2 regions of the Devosia rhizoryzae genome follow, and region 1 is predicted to be linked to the other one. Evidence: predicted binding sites of a transcription regulator. Region 1 holds the regulator's gene; the other holds the start of a gene.

What was found. Region 1 encodes HrcA, which represses chaperone genes, less so after heat shock. Its sites were predicted from a motif close to GTTAGCACTCNCNNNNNGNGAGTGCTAAC; they were not measured.
Positions count from the first base shown of each region.
Region 2: a site for HrcA is predicted at 6,916-6,944, ahead of JI748_RS10600 (co-chaperone GroES). Genes of this name have one in related genera too.

Region 1 is NZ_CP068046.1:3,117,870-3,128,233, forward strand. It holds gene gshB (glutathione synthase) at 1-378, opposite strand, end outside; gene JI748_RS15230 (YraN family protein) at 383-772, opposite strand; gene rsmI (16S rRNA (cytidine(1402)-2'-O)-methyltransferase) at 741-1,619, opposite strand; gene hemW (radical SAM family heme chaperone HemW) at 1,633-2,787, opposite strand; gene rdgB (RdgB/HAM1 family non-canonical purine NTP pyrophosphatase) at 2,780-3,424, opposite strand; gene rph (ribonuclease PH) at 3,636-4,352, opposite strand; gene hrcA (heat-inducible transcriptional repressor HrcA) at 4,492-5,577, shown strand; gene grpE (nucleotide exchange factor GrpE) at 5,641-6,222, shown strand; gene pncA (bifunctional nicotinamidase/pyrazinamidase) at 6,406-7,038, opposite strand; gene pabB (aminodeoxychorismate synthase component I) at 7,035-8,792, opposite strand; gene JI748_RS15275 (hypothetical protein) at 8,940-9,269, shown strand; gene dnaK (molecular chaperone DnaK) at 9,491-10,364, shown strand, end outside.
Region 2 is NZ_CP068046.1:2,123,340-2,133,703, forward strand. It holds gene JI748_RS10560 (hypothetical protein) at 1-152, shown strand, start outside; gene JI748_RS10565 (bifunctional riboflavin kinase/FAD synthetase) at 161-1,135, opposite strand; gene JI748_RS10570 (TIGR01459 family HAD-type hydrolase) at 1,302-2,168, opposite strand; gene JI748_RS10575 (EAL domain-containing protein) at 2,237-3,499, opposite strand; gene JI748_RS10580 (sigma-54-dependent transcriptional regulator) at 3,689-5,119, shown strand; gene JI748_RS10585 (DMT family transporter) at 5,116-6,024, opposite strand; gene JI748_RS10590 (hypothetical protein) at 6,093-6,281, opposite strand; gene JI748_RS10595 (DUF427 domain-containing protein) at 6,460-6,807, opposite strand; gene JI748_RS10600 (co-chaperone GroES) at 6,990-7,280, shown strand; gene groL (chaperonin GroEL) at 7,334-8,974, shown strand; gene JI748_RS10610 (BrnA antitoxin family protein) at 9,113-9,349, shown strand; gene JI748_RS10615 (TSUP family transporter) at 9,346-10,098, opposite strand; gene JI748_RS10620 (glycosyltransferase family 2 protein) at 10,095-10,364, opposite strand, start outside.

The sequences.
Region 1 (10,364 bases):
TTTTTCCGGCGCATTGCGCACGGCCGCCGGCGGATTGACCACCAGCGTCTTGGGATGGATGCGCTCGAGCAGGTGCGTGAGCGTAATATAGTTCATGTCGAAGGGCGGGTCCTGGCGCATCAGGACCACATCCTGCGTCGAAAGGTCGATGCGCTGTGGCTCGCCCAGGGTGAAATGCTGGCCCTTTTCAGCATCGGTGACAGTGATCGGCTGCACGAGGGCGCTGACCTTGTTGTCGCGCATGGACAGCGTGTCGTGCGTATAATGGAGCAGCGCATGGCCGCGCGCCTGGGCCTCAAGCATCATGGCGAAAGTGGAATCGCCGCGCGGATTGATGGTGGCGACATGGTCCATTTGGACGGCGACTTTGAGCGACATGAGCTTACTCGCTTACGGAAAAGGCGTGCTTGAGATGGCGCGGCCAGCGGCCGGGCGCAAGGAAAATTACATCAAAGCGGCAGTCCTTAATGGCATCCTTGGGATGGCGGGAGAGCCAGTGTTTCGCGGCGCGGGCGATGCGGGACTGGTTGACGACGCCAAGTGCCATGGCTTCGTCGCCGCCCTTTGTCCTTTGTTTCACCTCGACAAAGACCAGGGTACCGGCTTTTTCGGCCACCAGGTCGATCTCGCCGACGGGCGTTTTGTAGCGGCGGGCGCGAATGCTGTAGAGCTTGGCCTGGAGATACCATGCCGCCAGTGCTTCGGCGCGATGGCCTGATCGATGCGCCTGTTGTCGGCGCTCAGTCACGGTCTTTGAGCGCGAGTGCGGCATCGTAGACCTCCTTGCGCTTGAGGCCGAACCGCGCGGCAATGTCATCTACGGCCGCGCGAAGCGGGTGATCTCCCATGGCTTCGGTTAGCGCGGCTTGCCAGTCTTCCGCGGCAGGGGCACTCGGCTCAGCCGCGCCAGCAACGGTGATAACGGCTTCGCCTTTGGTATCGTTTTCGGCGAAGAAAGCGGCGAGTTCAGTAAGGCTGCCACGTCGGGTGCGCTCAAAACGCTTGGTGAGTTCTAGGGAGACGGCGGCTTGGCGGTTGCCCAAAACCTCCGCCATTGCCGTCAGGGTATCTGCGAGCCGGCGTGGGGACTCGTAGAAGACCAGTGTTTCACGTGAAACGGCGTATTTTTTCAGAGCATTGGCTCGGGCACCAGCCTTCGGCGGCAGAAAGCCGTGGAAAGCGAAGGCGTCCGTCGGGAGGCCAGCGACCACTAGAGCCGAGAGAAGGGCAGAAGCGCCGGGGATGGGAAATACGGGGAGGTTCTGCTCGGCCAGCGTGCGGATAAGCGGGAATCCCGGATCAGAGAGAAGCGGCGTGCCGGCATCAGAGATAAGAGCGATCGCAGCCCCGTCGGCGATGCGATTGGCGATGTCTTCGGCCTTGTCGCGCTCGTTGTGCTCGTGGAAGGCGACGCGTTTCACGCGAATGCCGTAGTGATCGAGAAGCTTGGCGGATGTGCGCGTGTCTTCGCACAGAACTGCTTCTGCAGCGGCGAGGGTTTCGATCGCCCTTATGGTTATGTCGCGCAGATTGCCGATCGGGGTCGCGACGACATAGAGGCCGGGAGCCAGGTCCGGCGCCGAAAACTGCGTTCCGGCGATGTAGTAGTCATGGCTCACGCGTCACCTCCGTTCAGGCGGCAAGGTCGGCCACGACTGCATCGAGCACAGGGAAGCCCTTTTCCGTGACGCGGATATTGCCATTGGGCAGGGTTTCCACAAAGCCATAGCCTTTGAGCGCGGCGATCTGGGCCTCGGAAATACCTCGGCCTGAGATCGACATGAAGCGTGCCGGGGAGATGCCTTCCTTCATGCGCAGGCCCATGACGAGGAATTCGTCCCCCTGTTCTTCCCACGTGAGAACGTCGTCGGTGACCATGCCATGGCCCTTGGCATTGACCTTGGCGAGCCAGTCGAAGGGCATCTTTTCGGTGGCGGTAGCGTGGCGCTGGTTGTTGACCAGGAGCCGGCCATGGGCGCCGGGACCGATGCCGGCATATTCGCCATAGCGCCAATAGAGCATATTGTGGCGCGATTCCTGACCAGGTACGGCGTGATTGGAGATTTCGTAGGCGGGCATGCCGGCTGCCTTGGTCAGCTCTTGGGTGAGCTCATAGAAATCGGCGGCCAGATCCTCGTTGGGCATCTGCAACTTGCCGGCATTGAAAAGGTCGAAGTAGCGCGTGCCCTGCTCGATGGTGAGCTGGTAAAGACTCAAGTGCCCGCGCGCCATCCAAATGGCCTCCTTGAGCTCGTCTTCCCAATCTTCCAGCGTTTGCTTCGGACGCGCGTAGATCAGGTCAAAGGAGCTGCGGTCGAAAATCGACTGAGCGATGCGCACGGCGGCGACGGCTTCTTCCACCGTGTGACGCCGACCAAGTTCGGCGAGCGGACCGGGCCGCAGCGATTGAACGCCGAGGGAAACACGGTTGACGCCGGCGGTGCGGAAGCCGCGGAAACGGTCCACTTCCACCGAGGTCGGATTGGCTTCGAGCGTGATTTCAGCCTTGCGGTCGATTTCCCATTCTTCCGCCACGGCATCGATGATGGCGGCTACGGCCTTAGGCGACATCAGCGACGGGGTGCCGCCGCCAAAAAAGATCGACTGCACCAGGCGGCCGGGTGAGAGCGAGGCCATATGGGCGATTTCGCGCTTGTAGCCTTCGACAAAGGCATCCTCGTCGAAAGCACCGCGATGCACATGCGAATTGAAATCGCAGTAGGGGCACTTCGAGGCGCAGAAGGGCCAGTGGATGTAAATGCCGAAGAGGTCGTTGGCGCTAGCCATGCTCGATTTGCTCTTCGATGAACTTGGCGAATGCACGGGCACGATGGCTCAGGCCCTGCTGTCCCGGTGACCAGTTGTTCTTGGTCTCTCGAGTCATTTCCCCGAAGGTCTGGTCGTATCCGTCGGGCATGAACATAGGATCATAGCCATGGCCGATGTCGCCGCGCGGCGGCCAAACGAGGGTGCCGTCGCAACGGCCGACGTAAAGCACGTCGCGGCCATCAGGATGGGCAAGGCACAGGGTGGCGTTGAAGGAGGCGCGGCGCTGGCTGGGTGAATTGGCGCCGATGGCCTGGAGGGCATCCTCGACGCGCTTCATGGCGCGGCCAAAATCGCGCGGCACGCCGGCCCAGTCGGCGGTGTAGACGCCGGGTTCGCCGTTAAGCGCATCGACACAGATGCCTGAATCGTCGGAGAGCGCGAGCATGTTCGCGCCCTTGGCGGCCGCATGGGCCTTGGTGCGGGCGTTTTCGGCAAAGGTGGTGCCGGTTTCCTCGGGTTCGAGCAGGCCAAGTTCGCCAGCGGATACCAGTTCAAGGCCGAAGGGGACAAAGAGCTCGCGGAATTCGGCCAGTTTGCCGGCATTGTGGGTGGCGATGCAAAGACGCGTGCCGGGCTTGAGGCGGGGCAGGGTCATTTTGCCTCCAGCGCGCGTTGAATGTCGTTCCAGATGGCGCAGTTGCGCTCCGAAAAAGACGCCCCCTCATCCGCCCTTCGGGCACCTTCTCCCGCGGGGGGAGAAGGGGAACCCGGTAGGTGGGGAATGCTCGACGCCTCCCCTCTCCCCTTGCGGGAGAGGGTGGATCGGGCGAAGCCCGAGACGGGTGAGGGGTTCTTCAGCCAGCCCATCATGCGGAGAGCGCCTGTTTTTGCAGGACCGACAGCTCGCCGATGCCTTTTTCGGCGAGACTCATCAGCGCTTCGAGCTCGCTGCGATCGAAGGGGGCGCCTTCGGCGGTGCCCTGGATTTCGACGAACTTGCCCGAACCGGTCATGACGAAGTTGGCGTCGGTTTCGGCTTCCACGTCTTCGAGGTAATCGAGATCAAGGAGCGGGGTGCCGCGATAGATGCCGCAGCTGACGGCCGCCACCGAATCCTTGAGCACGACGCCCTTAGTGAGCTTGCGCTCTTCCATCCAGGCAATGGCGTCGGCCAAGGCAACATAGGCTCCGGTAATCGAGGCGGTGCGGGTGCCGCCATCGGCTTCAAGCACGTCACAATCGAGCGTGACCTGGACTTCGCCCAAGGCCTGAAGATCGACCACAGCGCGGAGCGAGCGGCCGATGAGGCGCTGGATTTCCTGGGTGCGGCCGGACTGCTTGCCGGCGGTGGCCTCGCGACGAGTGCGCGAGCCGGTGGCGCGCGGGAGCATGCCATATTCGGCGGTGACCCAGCCCTGACCCTTGCCGCGCAGCCAGCCCGGCACGCTGGTTTCAACCGATGCGGTGACCAGGACCTTGGTATTGCCGAAGGAAACGAGGCAGGAGCCTTCGGCCTTCATGGCAACGTTTCGCTCGATCTTGACGGCTCGCATATCGGTGGGCTGACGTCCGGAAGGGCGCATGGGGAATCCAGAAAATGTGCTGTTAACCGCCTCTTAACCCTCCAGCGTCCCGCTCACAAGCTTTGGCCGCTTGGCGCTTGGCTTCTATGCGCTTAAATGAGGTCTCAAGGTTAAAGGTGACGAGTTTATTCAAACCACGATGACCAGGGCTCCCGAAGATTTTTTGAGCGTGCTCAATGCCCGCAGCCAGGAGATTTTCCGGCGGCTGGTGGAGCGCTATCTCGATACCGGGGTGCCGGTCGGCTCGCGGGATTTGAGCCGGCTGCTGCAGGTGGAACTCTCGCCCGCCTCGGTGCGCAATGTCATGGCCGATCTCGAAGACCTGGGGCTGATCGCGGCGCCGCACACATCGGCCGGGCGGGCGCCAACGCAGCAGGGCCTGCGGTTCTTCGTCGATTCGATGCTCGAAGTAGGGGCGGTGGATGAAGACCATCGCAGCCAGATTTCGCGGCAGATCGAAGGCACGGCCGGGCGGGGCAAGATCGAGGATCTCTTAAGCGAAGCGAGCTCGCTCCTTTCCGGCCTCAGCCAGGGCGCGGGGGTGGTGATCGCCACCAAGGCCGACATGGTGCTCAAGCATATCGAATTCGTGCGGCTCGATGCGACGCGGGCCATGGCCATCCTGGTCGGCCAGGATGGGCAGGTGGAAAACCGCATCCTCGACCTGCCGCCGGGATTTACCGCCAGCGCGCTGCAGCAGGCGAGCAATTACCTGGCCCACTATGTCGTGGGCCGAACCCTCGCCGAAGCGCGGCGGGTGCTCAACGAACGACGCGCCGAGCAGCGGGCCGAACTCGACGAGCTGACGCAAAAGCTGGTGGATGCGGGGATTGCGACGCTGAGCGAGCCGGGCGGCAATGGCTCGCCCACCGTCATCGTGCGCGGCCGCGGCAATCTCATCAACGATACCATGGCCAGCGACGAACTGCTGCGCATGCGGCAGCTGTTCGACGAACTTGAAAGCAAGGATGGACTGCTGGAGCTTTTGGGCGACGCCGAGCGCGGGCAGGGGGTCCGCATCTTTATCGGCTCGGAGAACAAGCTGTTTTCGCTGTCGGGCTCGTCGGTGATTCTGTCGCCCTATAAGGATGCCAACGATCGGGTCGTGGGCGTGCTTGGGGTGATTGGGCCGACGCGGCTCAACTATGCGCGGATCGTGCCGGTGGTGGATTACACGGCCAATGTCATTTCACAGATGATGGCGCGTGGGCGGCCGAAGGCTTGAAGTTTGAGCCTGTCTGGCCGATATGGCGGGCAGAACCCTTAATCGTTTACGGAAGAAGACAAGATGAGCGACGAAAACGCCGCCCAGGGCGAAACGCCGGACCTCGACCTGCCGGAAACCGAAACCGCGGAAGTCGATCCCGTCGAAGCGCTGCAGGCTGAAAATGCCGAGCTCAAGGACCGGGTGCTGCGCACCGTCGCCGAGATGGAAAACCTGCGCAAGCGCACCGAGCGCGATGTTTCCGACACCCGCTCTTATGCAATTGCCGGCTTTGCGCGCGACATGCTCTCGGCCACCGACGCGCTGAGCCGGGCCCTGCTGGTGATCCCGCAGGAAACCCGCGACACGGCAGAAGGCACGCTCAAGAGCCTTATCGAAGGGCTGGAACTGGCCGAACGCGAGATGCAGCGCCTTTTGGGCAAGCATGGCGTCAAGCCGATCGAAGCGGCCGGCCAGAAGTTCGACCCCAACAAGCACCAGGCCATGTTCGAAGTGCCGAACCCCAATGTGCCGGAAGGCACGGTGGTGCAGGTGGTGCAGCAGGGTTTTGCGATTGGCGAACGGGTATTGCGTCCGGCCATGGTCGGGGTCGCCAAGGGCGGCAGTGCCGGTGGCGGGGACGAGGGCGTCGACAAGAGCGCTTGAAGTTGAAGGGGGCGTCCGGTGGGCGCCCTTTTTGTTCGCTGGGTTTGGGTTTGGGGCCCACCCCCACCCGGCCTCCTCCTTCAGGAGGGGGAGGGGTGGGCTGGTGGCATTCACATATCTAGTCCCGCCCACCGCTTTGGCTCCTCCCCCGCCTTACGGGGGAGGTGGGGTGGGGGTTTGTTTCTAACCGAGGATCTCGCGGCTCTGCACGCGCTCGACGCCGGCGTCCGTCATGTCAGTCCAGGCCTGCTCGAGCGATCCGTTCGAATCAATGGCACGCGTTGCGTCCTCGATGACCGTGACGTCGAACCCGCCTGCGGCTGCATCGAGTGCGGTCCAGGCGACGCAGAAGTCGGTGGCGAGGCCGACCACGAAGAGGCGCCCGATGTCGCGTTCGTTGAGATAGCCGGCAAGGCCGGTCAGGGTTTCCCGATCGGCTTCCTGGAAGCCCGAATAGCTATCGATTCCGCGATTATAGCCCTTGCGGATGATGAGCTGCGCCTGTGGCACGTCGAGGTCACGGCTAATTTCGGCGCCATGGGTGTTCCAGACGCAGTGGTCGGGCCAGAGCACCTGCGTGCCGTAGTCGAGTTCGACGGTCTCGAACGGCGTTTTGCCTTCGTGCTGGCTGGCAAAGGAGACGTGATCGGCCGGGTGCCAATCCTGGGTCAGCACCACATGCTTGAACTTTTTGGCGAGCTGGTTGATCAGCGGCACGATCTCGTCGCCGCCAGCGACGGCAAGGCTGCCATTGGGCAGGAAATCGTATTGCACATCGACGATCAGCAGCACGTCTTCAGGTTCGATCTCGATCATGGATGGTCCTTTATCCAGTGGGCGGGGATCAGCCCGCGGACGGAATTGCCGAGATAGATTGCCTCGGCATGGCCTAGATCGGCAAGCGTCAGTACGCGCTCAACAACCTCGCCGCGCGCGATCAACTCGGCGCGGAGGGTGCCCGGCAAGAGACCGGAGGAAAGTGGCGGAGTCGTGAGCTGGCCATCCAGCTCGACGAAAAGATTGGTGAACGAGCCTTCGGTCAGCTCGCCCCGCTCATTGGTGAAGACGAGCTCGTCGAGGCCGAATTCATCATGAGCGCGCTGGCGCGGCTGGTCGTAAAAGAGGCGATTAGTGGTCTTGTGCGCGAGCCACAGCATGCCGGAATCGAGTGGTTCTGGATGGATGGCGAAACGGAACGTGGCCGGGCTTGGGGGGAGGGGAACGGCGGTGAGCGCAAGGCCTGCATCCGAGAGCGTCAGGCGGACGCGCATGGCTTGGATCCAGGTTTTCGCTTCATCGAGCAGGTACGCTTCGGCGCCGCTGGCATCGAGGGCGAAATAGGCGGCGGAGTGCCGAAGTCTCGCAAGGTGGCGATCAAGGAGAAGGTAGCCGTCTTCCGGGGTCCACTTGAAGGTCTCGATCAAGGTGACGGGCAGGGCGGGGTTGGCGAGGAAGGTTAGCTTGAGCAAAGCTTCGGCATATTCGTCTTCGGCCATGCTATCGGCGACGATGCCACCCCCAATGCCGATCTCGCCGACACCGTTGCGGATCGTTGCGGTGCGGATGGCGACGTTGAAGGCAAAATCGTTGTTGGGGGCAATATAGCCGATGGAACCGGTATAAAGGCCGCGCGGACCGGCTTCGACTTCGTGGATGATCTCCATTGCCCGCAATTTCGGCGCCCCGGTGATCGAGCCGCAGGGGAAGAGATTTTCGAGCACTTCCGCAATGCCGACACCGGGCTTTTTCCGCGCCTCTATGCCCGAAGTCATGGTGTGCAGGCTCGAAAAGGTCTCGACGGTGAACAGGTCGGTGACTTCGACCGAGCCGGTTTCGGCAATGCGGCCGAGATCGTTGCGCAGCAAGTCGACGATCATCAGGTTTTCGGCACGGTTCTTTTCGTCAGCGGCCAGCGCGGCACGCCCGGCCTGATCCTCGGCACGCGTCTTGCCGCGGCGCAACGTGCCCTTCATCGGCCGCGCCTTGAGCACGTCACCAGCGCCGGAAACAAAAAGTTCCGGCGAACGGGACAGGACCCAGTGGTCACCGGCATGGATCAGCGCGCCATAGGCGGTCTTCTGGCTCTGCGCCAGCGTGCGGTAAAGCCCGACCGGGTCGCCCCGGAGCTCAAAACCAGCCTTGAAGGTAAGGTTGACCTGATAGGTGTCGCCGGCCTCGATCAGCGTTTTTACCCGGTCGAAAGCCATGCGGTATTGCGCCAGCGTTTGCGAAGGCTGGATATCTGACGCGCTGCCTGCATTCGCTTGCGCAAGCAAGGCCGTCACATCGACCGAGACCGGTGCGCGGTAAAGCCCGAACCAGAGCAGCGGGGTCTCGCTTCGCTCCGGCAGCAGTGCACCGAGTCGTTCCTCGAACAGGAAGCCCACTTCGTATGCCAGGTATCCGGCCGCCCAGAGTCCCTCTTGTCCTGCACTCTCGAGCCGAACCAGTGCCGCCCGGGCTTCGGCGGCAGTGTGCGCGACCAGAGTCTCGACCGGCTCGGCAAAGAGCAGGTTCTGCCCCTTGGGCGAGAGATTGTCGTGGAGCAGCACGGTGCCGGGGGTCAACATGCGCCGGTTCTAGAGCAAACCAGCCATGGGCGTGAACTATTTTAAGTTGTGATGCGGCAGGGCGCGAATCACCCCTTGGCGGATAAATGCGCCAATGGCAGATAATGGCCATCCGGGCGGCTCTCGCTCGGCCTGAGGGCAATTTTCATGAACAAGTTCCTGCTGGGTGGCCTTGCCGCCCTTGCGCTGGTCGGCGTCGTTCCGGCCATGGCGCAAACCGTGGAATTCACGGTGATCAACAATAGCTCGGTGGACCTCCACTATTTCTATACGACCCCGAGCAACGACAACAATTGGGGCGAGGATCTCCTGGGGGATACTGGCATCCTAGAAGCCGGCTACCAGGCGACCGCCACGATCGGCGATGGTTCGGACCAATGCCTTTATGATTTCCGCTTCGTCATGTCGGACGGCTCGGAACTGGTCGAGCCCGCCATCGATATTTGCGAGCTGGGCAGCTACACGATCAACGACTGACGATCTTGCGCCGCCTGTCCGCGGGCGGCGCTCCCGCTTCCTGCACGGCCAAATTTCTCGCCTCCCTCGCGCTTGAAGCCCTTCGCGCACCCCCCTATATACGCCCCAGGCCTCGCAAGGGGCACATCCTAAACCTACGAGGGACCCGGTCGTTCGCGGCCAGAAGCTGCTTTCGCTGAAAGGGCTTCGCGGTGGGTTCGCTAAAAGAGAGGCTAGAAACAATGGCTAAAGTTATCGGTATCGACCTCGGTACGACCAACTCCTGCGTCGCCGTCATGGACGGCAGCAATCCCAAGGTCATCGAGAATGCGGAAGGCGCGCGCACCACGCCCTCCATGGTCGCCTTTTCCAAGGATGGCGAACGTCTCGTCGGCCAGCCGGCCAAGCGCCAGGCCGTGACCAATCCGGAAAATACCCTGTTTGCGGTCAAGCGCCTGATCGGCCGCCGCTATGACGACAAGGTCGTGGCCAAGGACAAGAACCTTGTGCCCTTCAAGATCGTCGCTGCCGACAATGGCGACGCATGGGTCGAAGCTTCGGGCGACAAGTATTCGCCTTCGCAGGTCTCGGCCATGGTTCTTCAGAAGATGAAGGAAACCGCTGAAGCCTATCTCGGCGAAAACGTCACCCAGGCGGTGATCACCGTTCCGGCCTATTTCAACGACTCGCAGCGCCAGGCCACCAAGGATGCTGGCAAGATCGCCGGCCTCGACGTGCTGCGCATCATCAACGAGCCGACCGCTGCTGCGCTGGCCTATGGCCTCGACAAGAAGAATTCGGGCACCATCGCGGTCTATGACCTTGGTGGCGGTACCTTCGACGTCTCGATTCTCGAGATCGGCGACGGCGTTTTCGAAGTGAAGTCGACCAATGGCGACACCTTCCTCGGTGGCGAAGACTTCGACATGCGTCTGGTCGATTACCTCGCCGACGAGTTCAAGAAAGAGCAGGGAATCGACCTGCGCAACGACAAGCTTGCTCTGCAGCGCCTCAAGGAAGCTGCCGAAAAGGCAAAGATTGAACTTTCGAGCTCGACCCAGACCGAAATCAACCTGCCCTTCATCACTGCAGACGCTTCGGGCCCGAAGCATCTGA
Region 2 (10,364 bases), 990 kb from region 1:
CTCTCGATGACGGTCAAGGTCACAAGGCGAGCGCAAAAGGCGTCGAAGAGCTACAAGAGGCCGGCTTGCTGACGGTCAATGGCAGCCGCGGCACGTTCACCGATGAAGGCGCGGCAAAGCTCAAGGCCGTGGTGGATTCCCTCCGCCACTAAAGCCTGGTTCAGCGTGCGAAAAAGCCCAGCCGCTCGTCCAGAGTGCTAAGCGGCTCTGCTGCAGCGATCATCTCGCGGGCCTTCTTGCCGTCGCGATCCATGGCGGCGATCAGTTCGTCCAGCCCATTGAATACTTCCTGCCCGCGAATGTGCCCGACCAGCGCCACCTGGATGGTCTGGCCATAAATATCTTCGTCGAAGTCGAAGAGGTGGGTTTCAAAGGGCGGCAGCTGATTGTCGAACATGGGCTTGCCGTAGGCGGCGACGCCGTCGAGCAGGCGATCCCCGAGGCGAGCGCGGACGGCGTAGACGCCCTGCGCGAGCTGGAAGCCGTTGGCCGTCTGAGTATTGGCCGTCGGATAGCCAAGCTCGCGGCCGCGCTGGTCGCCTTTCACCACGCAGCCATCGAAGAACCAGTGATAGCCAAGCAGCCTATTGGCAGCAGTGACGGCGCCTTCGCTCAGCGCAGCACGGATGCGCGAGGAGGAAATCGGCTCGTCGCCCTCGTCCATTAGGTCCAACGTTTCGACGGCAAAGCCAAGGCGCTCGCCTTCGGCGCGGAGGAATGCCGGTGTGCCACGGCGCTGGCGACCGAAGTGGAAGTCGGAGCCGGTGATGACGCCGCGCACGCCGAGCTGGTCGACGAGAATGGTCTGAACGAAGTCCTCGGCCTCGGTCTGCGAGAAGGCGCGATCGAAAGGAAGGACAATGATGCCATCGAGACCCAAGGCTTCGGCCAGCCGGACCTTGGCGTCGGCATGGGTCAGCCGGAACATAAAGGGCGCAGGCGCAAAAACGTCGCGCGGATGGGGCTCGAAGGTCAAAAGGAGCGCCGGGGCGTTGGCGGCGCGGGCGCGTTCGCGGAGGGCCGCAATGATGGATTGATGACCGCGATGAAGACCGTCGAAATTGCCGATGGCGACATGGGCGCCGCGGAGGTGGGCGGGCAGGTCGGCGGTGGTGGAGAGGCGGGTGAAGGTCACGGCAGGCTCGGGGTTTGGTTGAAGTACCCCCACCCGGCCTCCCCCTGCAGAAGGGGGAGGAGAAGGTCAGTGCGAGCCCACGATCCAGCGTTGAGCACAACGCCGCTCCTCCCCCGCCTTACGGGGGAGGTTGGGTGGGGGTCTTCCGAGACGAAAAGCACTGGAGCTACCACGTCAGCCGCGGCAGGTAGCCGGCGGTGCGGGCGCGGCTGGGGGCGATGAGGTCGGCAATGGCGCGGGGATCGGGTTTGCCGAAGGCGTCGAGCTCGGCGGCGTGGATCGAGCCGGTGACGAAAAGGAGATCGATGCCGAACTGGGCGGCGCCGGCCGCGTCGGTGCGGACGCTGTCGCCGATGGCCAGAACGCGGGACTTTGTCAGCCCCTGCCCTGCGGCGCGTTCAGCCAGGCGGAAAGCTTCTTCGTAGATCGGCTGGTAGGGCTTGCCGGCCATGTGGACCATGCCGCCCATGGCCGAATAAAGGTCGCCCAAGGCACCGCCGCAATAGATGATCTTGTCGCCATGCTCGACGACGCGATCGGGATTGGCGCAGATCATCGGCAGCTTGCGGCTGAGCCACTGGCGCGCCCGATCGCGATACATTTCCGGCGTATCGTCGTCGGTGTCGAGATCGGTGACGACCACGACTTCGGCCTCGTCGGCGCCGGTACGGCGAAGGTCAAAACCTTCGTAAAGGGCATCGTCCTCGGTGGGCGGACCGACGTGGTGGATGGCCCGGCCCTGATACTTGGCGATCATGTTGCGGGTGACGTCACCGGACGACACGATGGCGTCATATGTGTCGCGCGGGACGTCGAGGCGATCGAGCATGGCGATGATCGGGCCGGAGGGGCGCGGTGCATTGGTGATCAGCACCACCCTGCCCCCGTCGCGTCGAAAATTGCGCAGCGCCTCGACGGCTTCGGGAAAGGCATGGACGCCATTGTGGATGACGCCCCAAACGTCGCTCAGGACTGCGTCGTAGCGGCCGGAAAGATCGGAAAGGCCGGCAATGGTGGGCAGGGGCGAGGGCATGGCGGCATCTCTCCTAGGCGAGGGTCCTGCCCTATGTGGCACTTTGCGCCGATCGATCAAGCGAAAAGCTATTCGGCGCGGCGCAGCGGCTGCGTCACCGGGCGGCCGGACTCGAGCACGAGGTCCTGGCGAACGGGCCCGGGCGCCGCGATATAATTGCCCTGGACCAGGATGATGTCGTTGTCGAGCAGTTCGACGATCTGCCGCTCGGTGGCAACGCCGGTGGCCAGCAGCGAGACTTCGAAGCGCGCCAGATAATTGGCGATGTCCGAGATGTGGAAATCGGTGAAGACCTCGGGCGTGTCGAGGAAGCGGGTGGCATCAACCCGCAGCGAGCGGACGCCGAGGGCGGCCAATTCGGCAATGTCGAGGCGAAGGGAGCGAAGGTTGGAGATCGAAAAACCGGCGCCCTTGCGCGCCACGGCTTCCACCACGGCGCGCTCGCGCGTGGTGAGGCTCTGCCAGTCGCTTTCCGGAACAAGAAAGGTCAGGCCCGAGGCAATGGCGCGGTTGGCATCGAGCGTTACCAGCAGCTGTTCGGCGGAAAATTCATCGCCCAGAGTGGCTCGCGTCAGAGGAATATGGAGCACGACGGGCTGGCCGCCGGTTCTCGAGCGACGGGCGATGGCCACGGCTTCGACAAGGCCGACGCCTTCGATCTGGCGGATCAGGTCCTGTCCGCCGCGGCGCGGCATGAAATCGGGTGCCCCGGCGAGTTCGCCATCTTCAAGCATCAGGCGCGGCAGCATGTCGTATGCGGCGGCGCGGCGTTGCGGCAGGCGGGCTATGGGCTGGATATGGTGGACGAGGCGATTGTCGAGCAGCGCCTGGCGCAGCATTTCGAGCGGGATTATCGGCTCGGGCTCGCTGATCACCGTGATCTGGGTGGCAGCGCGCGGTGGCGGTGCGGCAATGATGCGCTCATTGGCATAAGGGCTGGGGCGAACTTGATCGGCCTTGGCAACCTTGTCCTCCATTTCGGCAACCGCTTCGGCGACCTGGCGGATGACGGTGCCGAGGACGGAAATGTCCGCTTCGACGGTTTCAAGGCGCTGGCCCGGATTGGTGTCGGCGATGGCATTGATGCGCTGGCCGAGCACGGCGCCCGCCTGGGCATCGGTGGCAAGAAGACGGGACAGGTCTTCGATGGCGCGTTCGAGCCGGTTTTCGGCGCGCTGGCGCAGGGAGCGTTCGAGAAAGACGATGCAGACACAGCCGAACACGGCCGCGAGCAGGATGGCATTGGCGGGGGTGAAGGTCAGCCCGAAATAGGCCAGTGCGCCCAGACTTGCCGCCGACAGCGTGATGAACGAATAAACCAAAGCCTGCACGGGCGGACCTGCATCCCTCTCGAGCGCCGGGATTCGGCCTTTCCCCTGTAGCATCTGGGCCGGAGCGGCAAAAGCTCGGCCGGCAAACTCTCCCGGTCTATTTAGACGGAATATTTACCCTAATCGGAAAACAATCGCAGCCAACCAGAACAACGGTCCGGCTGCGGACGAACCAGGGTGCATTTCTTGATGACGATGACGGCAGGCAGCGAAACGGCGTTAAGCGGTCAGCTTCTGTTGATCGACAGCGATGCCGATTGCGCGCGCCGTGTCGGCGAAGCGCTGAGCGAAGCGCTGCTGGTTTCGCCTGAAGTCACCATTGCCGAGAGCGGACGCGGCGGCATCGAAAAGCTACGACAGACGCGCTTCGACATCATCATTGCCGATCTGACGAGCCTTGTTGACCTCGCGCCGGGCATCGAAGACGCCATGGGTCGGCTGGTGCGTCTGGCAGATGGGGCATTGGTGCTCGCGATGGCCGATAGCGGTTCGGTCAGCGCCGCGCTTGGCGCAATGCGGGCCGGGGCGCATGATTATGTGGCAAAGCCGGTCAGCGGAGCAGCCCTGGCTTCCCGCATCGGCGAATTGGCGCAGCGGCATGGGCGGCCGCGGTCGCTGGGCTGCGAATCGGGTCCGGAAGCCGTGGTCGCCGACTTTGCCGGCTTTGTGGGCGCATCGAGCGCCATGCAGTTCCTTTATGAACAGATCGGGCGGGTGGCGACATCTTCGGCGCCGGTGTTCATTACCGGCGAAAGCGGCACCGGCAAGGATGTGTGCGCCGAGGCGCTGCACGAAAAGGGGCCGCGCAGCGCCGGGCGATTCGTGGCCATCAATTGCGCGGCGATCCCGCGCGACCTCATGGAAAGCGAGTTGTTCGGCGTGGTGCGCGGCGCCTTGACCGGTGCGCATGAGGATCGCAAGGGCGCGGCGGAACTGGCGGATGGCGGCACGCTATTCCTCGATGAAGTGGGGGAAATGGACCTCTCGCTCCAGAGCAAGCTTTTGCGCTTTCTGCAGACCGGGACGATCTCGCGCGTCGGCGAGACCAGCGTGCGCAAGGTTGATGTGCGGGTGATCTGCGCCACCAATCGCAACCCGATGCAGATGATTGCGGAGCGCAAGTTCCGCGAGGATCTGTTCTACCGGCTGCACGTCTTGCCGGTGCATTTGCCGCCGCTGCGGCAGCGGCCGAGCGACATCATGGTGCTGGCCCGACATTTCCTTCATCGCTATGCGCGCGAAGAGCATAAGAGCTTTGCCGGTTTCAGCCCGGAGGCCAGCCAGCAGCTGACGGCGGCCGATTGGCCGGGCAATGTGCGGCAGTTGCAGAACCTCATCCGCCGCCTGGTGGTGATGTTCGATGGCGGCGAGATCAGCGCGCACATGCTTGCGGCAGCCGATATCGAGGCGAAAACGGCAGCGCCGTCGGGCGTCGAAGCGCCCCGAAGCGAAGGCCGGCGATCGGTGCTGCCGATGTGGCGGCAGGAACAGCGGATCATCGAGGATGCGGTCGCGGCGTTCGGCGGCAATATTTCGATGGCGGCAGCCGCGCTCGAGATCAGCCCGTCGACGATTTACCGCAAGCGCCAGAGCTGGGCGGAGATGCAGGCTGCCAGCTAAGGCGTATTGGCCTCGCGCGCGCGGCGGCGATCGAGGCCGAGCCAGCGCTCGCGCAGGATCACGGCGATGCCGGAGCCGACGATGATGATGGCGCCGACGACCATCGGAATGGTCGGCACATCGGCGAAGATGACCATGCCGATGATGATGGTGAGAATCAGCGACACATATTCGAAGGGCGCGATGACCGACATGTCGGCATAGCGATAGCAGGAGGTCAGCAGCAGCTGGCCGATGCCGCCGAAAAAACCGGCGCCGATTAGAAGCGCCGCCTGTGCCGGCGTGGGCCAAACCCAGCCGAAGGGCAACGTCAGCAGGCTCAGAATGCTGGCGCTGATGAAGAAGTAGGTGACGATGGCTTCCGTGCGTTCGGTCTGCACCAGGGTGCGGACCTGCAGCATGGCAAAAGCGGACAGGATGGCGCCGCCCAAAGCCGTTAGCGCGCCTACCGCTTCTGCGCCGCCCAGCGCTTCGCCGCTGGAAAACACGGTAAGCCTGGGCCAGAGGATGATGCAGACGCCAAGGAGGCCCACCAGCACCGTGGTCCAGCGGAAGATCTGTACGCGCTCATGGAGAAGGAGCGCCGAAAGCATCACGATGATCAGCGGCGAAGCATAGCCGAGAGCTGTGGCTTCAGGCAGTGGCAGCCGGGTCAGGGCAAAAAAGCCCAGGCTCATCGAGGACACGCCGATAAGGCCGCGCAGAATGTGTCCCAGCGGACGGTCTGTTTGGAAAGCGCGGTTAAGCCGTCCCCGCCACGCCAGGAAAGCAAGAACCGGAAGCAGCGCAAAGAAGGAGCGGAAGAAGACCATCTGCCCCGAGGGGATGGTTTCGGTGGCCTTGAGCAGGGTCGCCATGACCACGAAGCACCCGACCGACAAAACCTTGAGCAGGATGCCCCGCATCGGCGATGGCGGGGCTGCTAACTCGACTTCGGTCTCGGCGGCGCTGGCCACGGCAATCCTAACGGCGGTTACTTGCCGGCTTCGAGCTTTTCCTTGGCGATGCGCGCAGTGGCGAATGCCTTATGCTCTTCGCCCACGGCGCTGCCGGTCTTCACGGCCTTGCCGGTCGAGTCCTGGACTTCCCAGTGCCAGTTGGTGTTGGCGCCCATGCCGCCCTTGCGGGTCAGCTTGATTTCGTAGGTTGGTTGTTCGCTCATGAGAGGCCTTATGGACCAGAGTGGGTGGAGGGGAAAGAGATAAGTTGCTCGTCGAGTTACATGCGAGTCGTCGTCGAGACCTCATGGTGAGCCTGTCGAAGCACGAGGTCGGTCACGCAGTTGGTGCCACGACCTCGTCCTTCGACAGGCTCAGGATGAGGTCTACTGGTTGATAGTTTTAGACCTCGGTGGTGCTGATCTTGATCCGGTCGCCGCCGAAGGTCAGGAGGTCACGGAGCGGCTCGTACCGGCCTTCGGCATAGGGGTGGTACCAGGCTTCGTCGACGCCGTCGGCGGTCAGCGTCTTGATGGTGTAGTAATGCGCAGCACCGAGGCCCTCGTCCTCGCTCGTCGTGTCCGAGGCTTCAAGGATTTGCGGATGCACGTCTTCGAGCGGCAGGTAGACGCGGGGTTCGCGGCCGGGGCGTTCGAGGCGCATGGCCCGGATGGAGCTCGCAATTTCGCCATCGTCGAAATAGATATGCACGCGACCGTCGACAGGCGTGATAGTGGCGGTTTCGAACATCGAAGTCTCCTTTGACGCAGTCATCTTTGCGTCTTCAACGCGTGAGAAAAAACTTCGGTTCACGCTTCTTGACTCTTCTCCGCCCTGCTCCCTATATCCGGCCAGCCTGTTAGCACTCCTTCGATTTGAGTGCTAAACGGTCCGAGATTGCATTCAGAAATGATGCCAAGAGGAAATTTATCATGGGCTTCCGTCCCCTGCATGACCGCGTGGTCGTCCGTCGCGTCGACAGTGAAGAAAAGACCAAAGGCGGGATCATCATCCCCGACACCGCCAAGGAAAAGCCCTCCGAGGGCGTGATCGTTTCCGTGGGCCCTGGCGCCCGTGACGAACAGGGCAAGATCAACGCGCTCGACGTCAAGGCCGGCGACCGCGTGCTGTTCGGCAAGTGGAGCGGCACCGAAGTCAAGCTCAACGGCGAAGACCTCATCATCATGAAAGAGTCCGACATCATGGGCATCGTCGAAGCCTAAGCTTCGCTGCCCATCCTGGTCGTCCTCATCCCACTCTTTAAGGAGCGCCTCACATGGCTGCCAAAGAAGTAAAGTTCTCCACCGACGCACGCGACAAGATGCTGCGCGGCGTCAACATCCTGGCCAACGCGGTCAAGGTAACGCTGGGTCCCAAGGGCCGTAACGTCGTTATCGAAAAGTCGTTCGGTGCTCCGCGCATCACCAAGGACGGCGTCTCGGTCGCCAAGGAAATCGAACTCGAAGACAAGTTCGAGAACCTGGGCGCACAGCTGCTCCGTTCGGTCGCTTCCAAGACCAACGACGTTGCCGGTGACGGCACCACCACGGCGACCGTTCTGGGCCAGGCCATCGTCGTCGAAGGCGTCAAGGCTGTTGCCGCAGGCTTCAACCCGATGGATCTCAAGCGCGGTATCGACCTCGCTGTCGAAGAAGTCGTCAAGTCGCTCCAGTCTTCGGCCAAGGGCATCACCTCCTCCTCCGAAGTTTCCCAGGTCGGCACCATTTCGGCCAATGGCGAAACCTCGATCGGCGAAATGATCGCCGAAGCGATGCAGAAGGTCGGCAACGAGGGTGTCATCACCGTCGAAGAAGCCAAGACTGCCGAAACCGAACTCGATGTCGTTGAAGGCATGCAGTTCGACCGCGGCTACCTCTCGCCTTACTTCGTCACCAATGCAGAAAAGATGACTGCGGTCCTCGAAGACCCCTACATCCTCCTGCACGAAAAGAAGCTTTCGAACCTGCAGGCGATCCTGCCGATCCTCGAAGCCGTGGTTCAGTCCCAGCGTCCGCTGCTGATCATCGCCGAAGACGTCGATGGCGAAGCGCTGCCGACCCTGGTCGTCAACCGTCTGCGCGCCGGCCTCAAGGTCGCTGCCGTGAAGGCGCCGGGCTTTGGTGACCGCCGCAAGGCAATGCTGGAAGACATCGCCATCCTCACCGGTGGCCAGGTGATCTCCGAAGACCTCGGCATCAAGCTCGAGAACGTGACCCTCGACATGCTCGGCACTGCCAAGCGCGTTGAAATCACCAAGGAAAACACCACGATCGTCGATGGCGCCGGTACCCAGGAAGACATCCAGGGCCGCGTTGGCCAGATCAAGGCGCAGATCGAGGAAACCACCTCGGACTACGACAAGGAAAAGCTGCAGGAACGCCTCGCCAAGCTTGCCGGTGGCGTTGCCGTGATCCGCGTCGGTGGTTCCACCGAAGTGGAAGTCAAGGAACGCAAGGATCGCGTCGACGACGCGCTCAACGCTACCCGCGCTGCCGTTGAAGAAGGCATCGTTCCCGGTGGTGGCGTCGCCCTCCTCCGCGCTTCGAACGCCCTCACCATCAAGGGTGCAAACGCCGACCAGGACGCCGGCATCGCCATCGTTCGCCGCGCTCTCCAGGAGCCGGTGCGCACGATTGCCAACAATGCCGGTGCCGAAGGCTCCGTCGTCGTCGGCAAGATCCTTGAGAACAGCTCGCCGACCTTCGGCTACAACGCTGCAACCGGTGAATATGGCGACCTCGTTGCGCTCGGCGTCATCGACCCGGTCAAGGTCGTGCGTCACGCTCTCCAGGACGCAGCTTCGGTTGCATCGCTCCTGATCACCACCGAAGCGCTGATCGTCGAGGCCCCCAAGGACGCAGCACCGGCAATGCCGGGCGGCGGCGGCATGGGCGGCATGGGCGGCATGGATTTCTAATCCACGCCCAGCACGCAAAGCTTCAAAGATCGTTTCTTCCCAGTCACGATCTTTGTGGAAGGCCTCGGTGGAAACGCCGGGGCCTTTTTCTTGGACCCTAGCAGAGCTAGTCTGAGACACTTAACGCACGAGGATAATATGCGCAGACCTGGACGCGGAAATGCCTTTGACGAAGCGGAGGCGGTGTTTAAGAGCGCTGCGCCTAAGCCAGCCTTTGCGGCGCCGGCAAAGTCGGCCAGCCCGCCGGAGGGGAAGGAGCTGGTTTCGATCAGGCTCGACCGCGCCGTGCTCGAGCATTTCCAGGACGATGGACCGGGTTGGCAGGAGCGGATCAATGCGGCGCTGCGCCAAGCCGCGGGGCTGGATCCCGCCTAAGGGAAGAAGATCAGTTTCAGCGCCAGGGCGATGGAGACGACAACCACCAGCGGGCGGATGATGGTGGCGCCGTAGCGAATGCCGGTGCGGGCGCCGATATAGGCGCCGATGATCTGGCCACTGGCCATGGCGGCGGCGACGGGCCAGACGACCTGCCCCTGCGGGATGAAGATTGCAAGGGCCGCCAGGTTTGAGGTGAAGTTCAACGCCTTGGTGCTGCCGGTGGCGCGGGTAAGCCCGAGACCAAAAAGCACCACGAAGCCGACGGTGAAGAACGAGCCGGTGCCCGGGCCGAAGATGCCGTCGTAAAAGCCGATTGCGAAACCCAGGACCGGCACGAAGGGGCCGAAGGGCAACCGCGCGGCGCGGTCGGCATCGCTGAGTTTTGGCGCGAAGAGGAAGTAGAGCGCGATTGCAATCAGCGCCACCGGGACGGCGACGTTGAGGAGCGAGATGTCGATGCGGCTGACCGTCAAGGCGCCGAGGAAGCTGCCCGCAAAGGTTGCAGCGATGGCGGGCAAGAGGCGGCGGAGATCGACGAAGCCGCGGCGCCAATAGGTTGTTACCGCCATGGCCGTGCCGACGATGGACTGCATCTTGTTGGTGGCGAGCGCTGCGACCGGCGGCAGGCCGGCGGACAGCAATGCGGGAAGCGACAGCATGCCTCCGCCCCCGGCTATGGCGTCGACAAATCCGGCAAGCAGGCCAACGAAGCCGAGCGCCAGGAGAATGAGGGGATCGACGATCATGTGTTTGTCAGGTCCGAATGGCGCCGCTGGCGATCAACCGGCTCGGTGTCGGCGACGCGGCGTTCGTAGATGGGAATGTTGATCATCGAGGACATGAAGCCGCTCATCATCAGCTGGAATCCGGTGACCAATGCGGTCATCGAGAGAATGACAGCGCGCAGGGTCGCATGAGAGGTCAACGGGCCAAAGTCGCGGGCGGCCCACTGGATTAATCCCCAGACCAGGGCGGAAAGACCGGCAAGCATCAGGAGGATGGCGATCAGGAG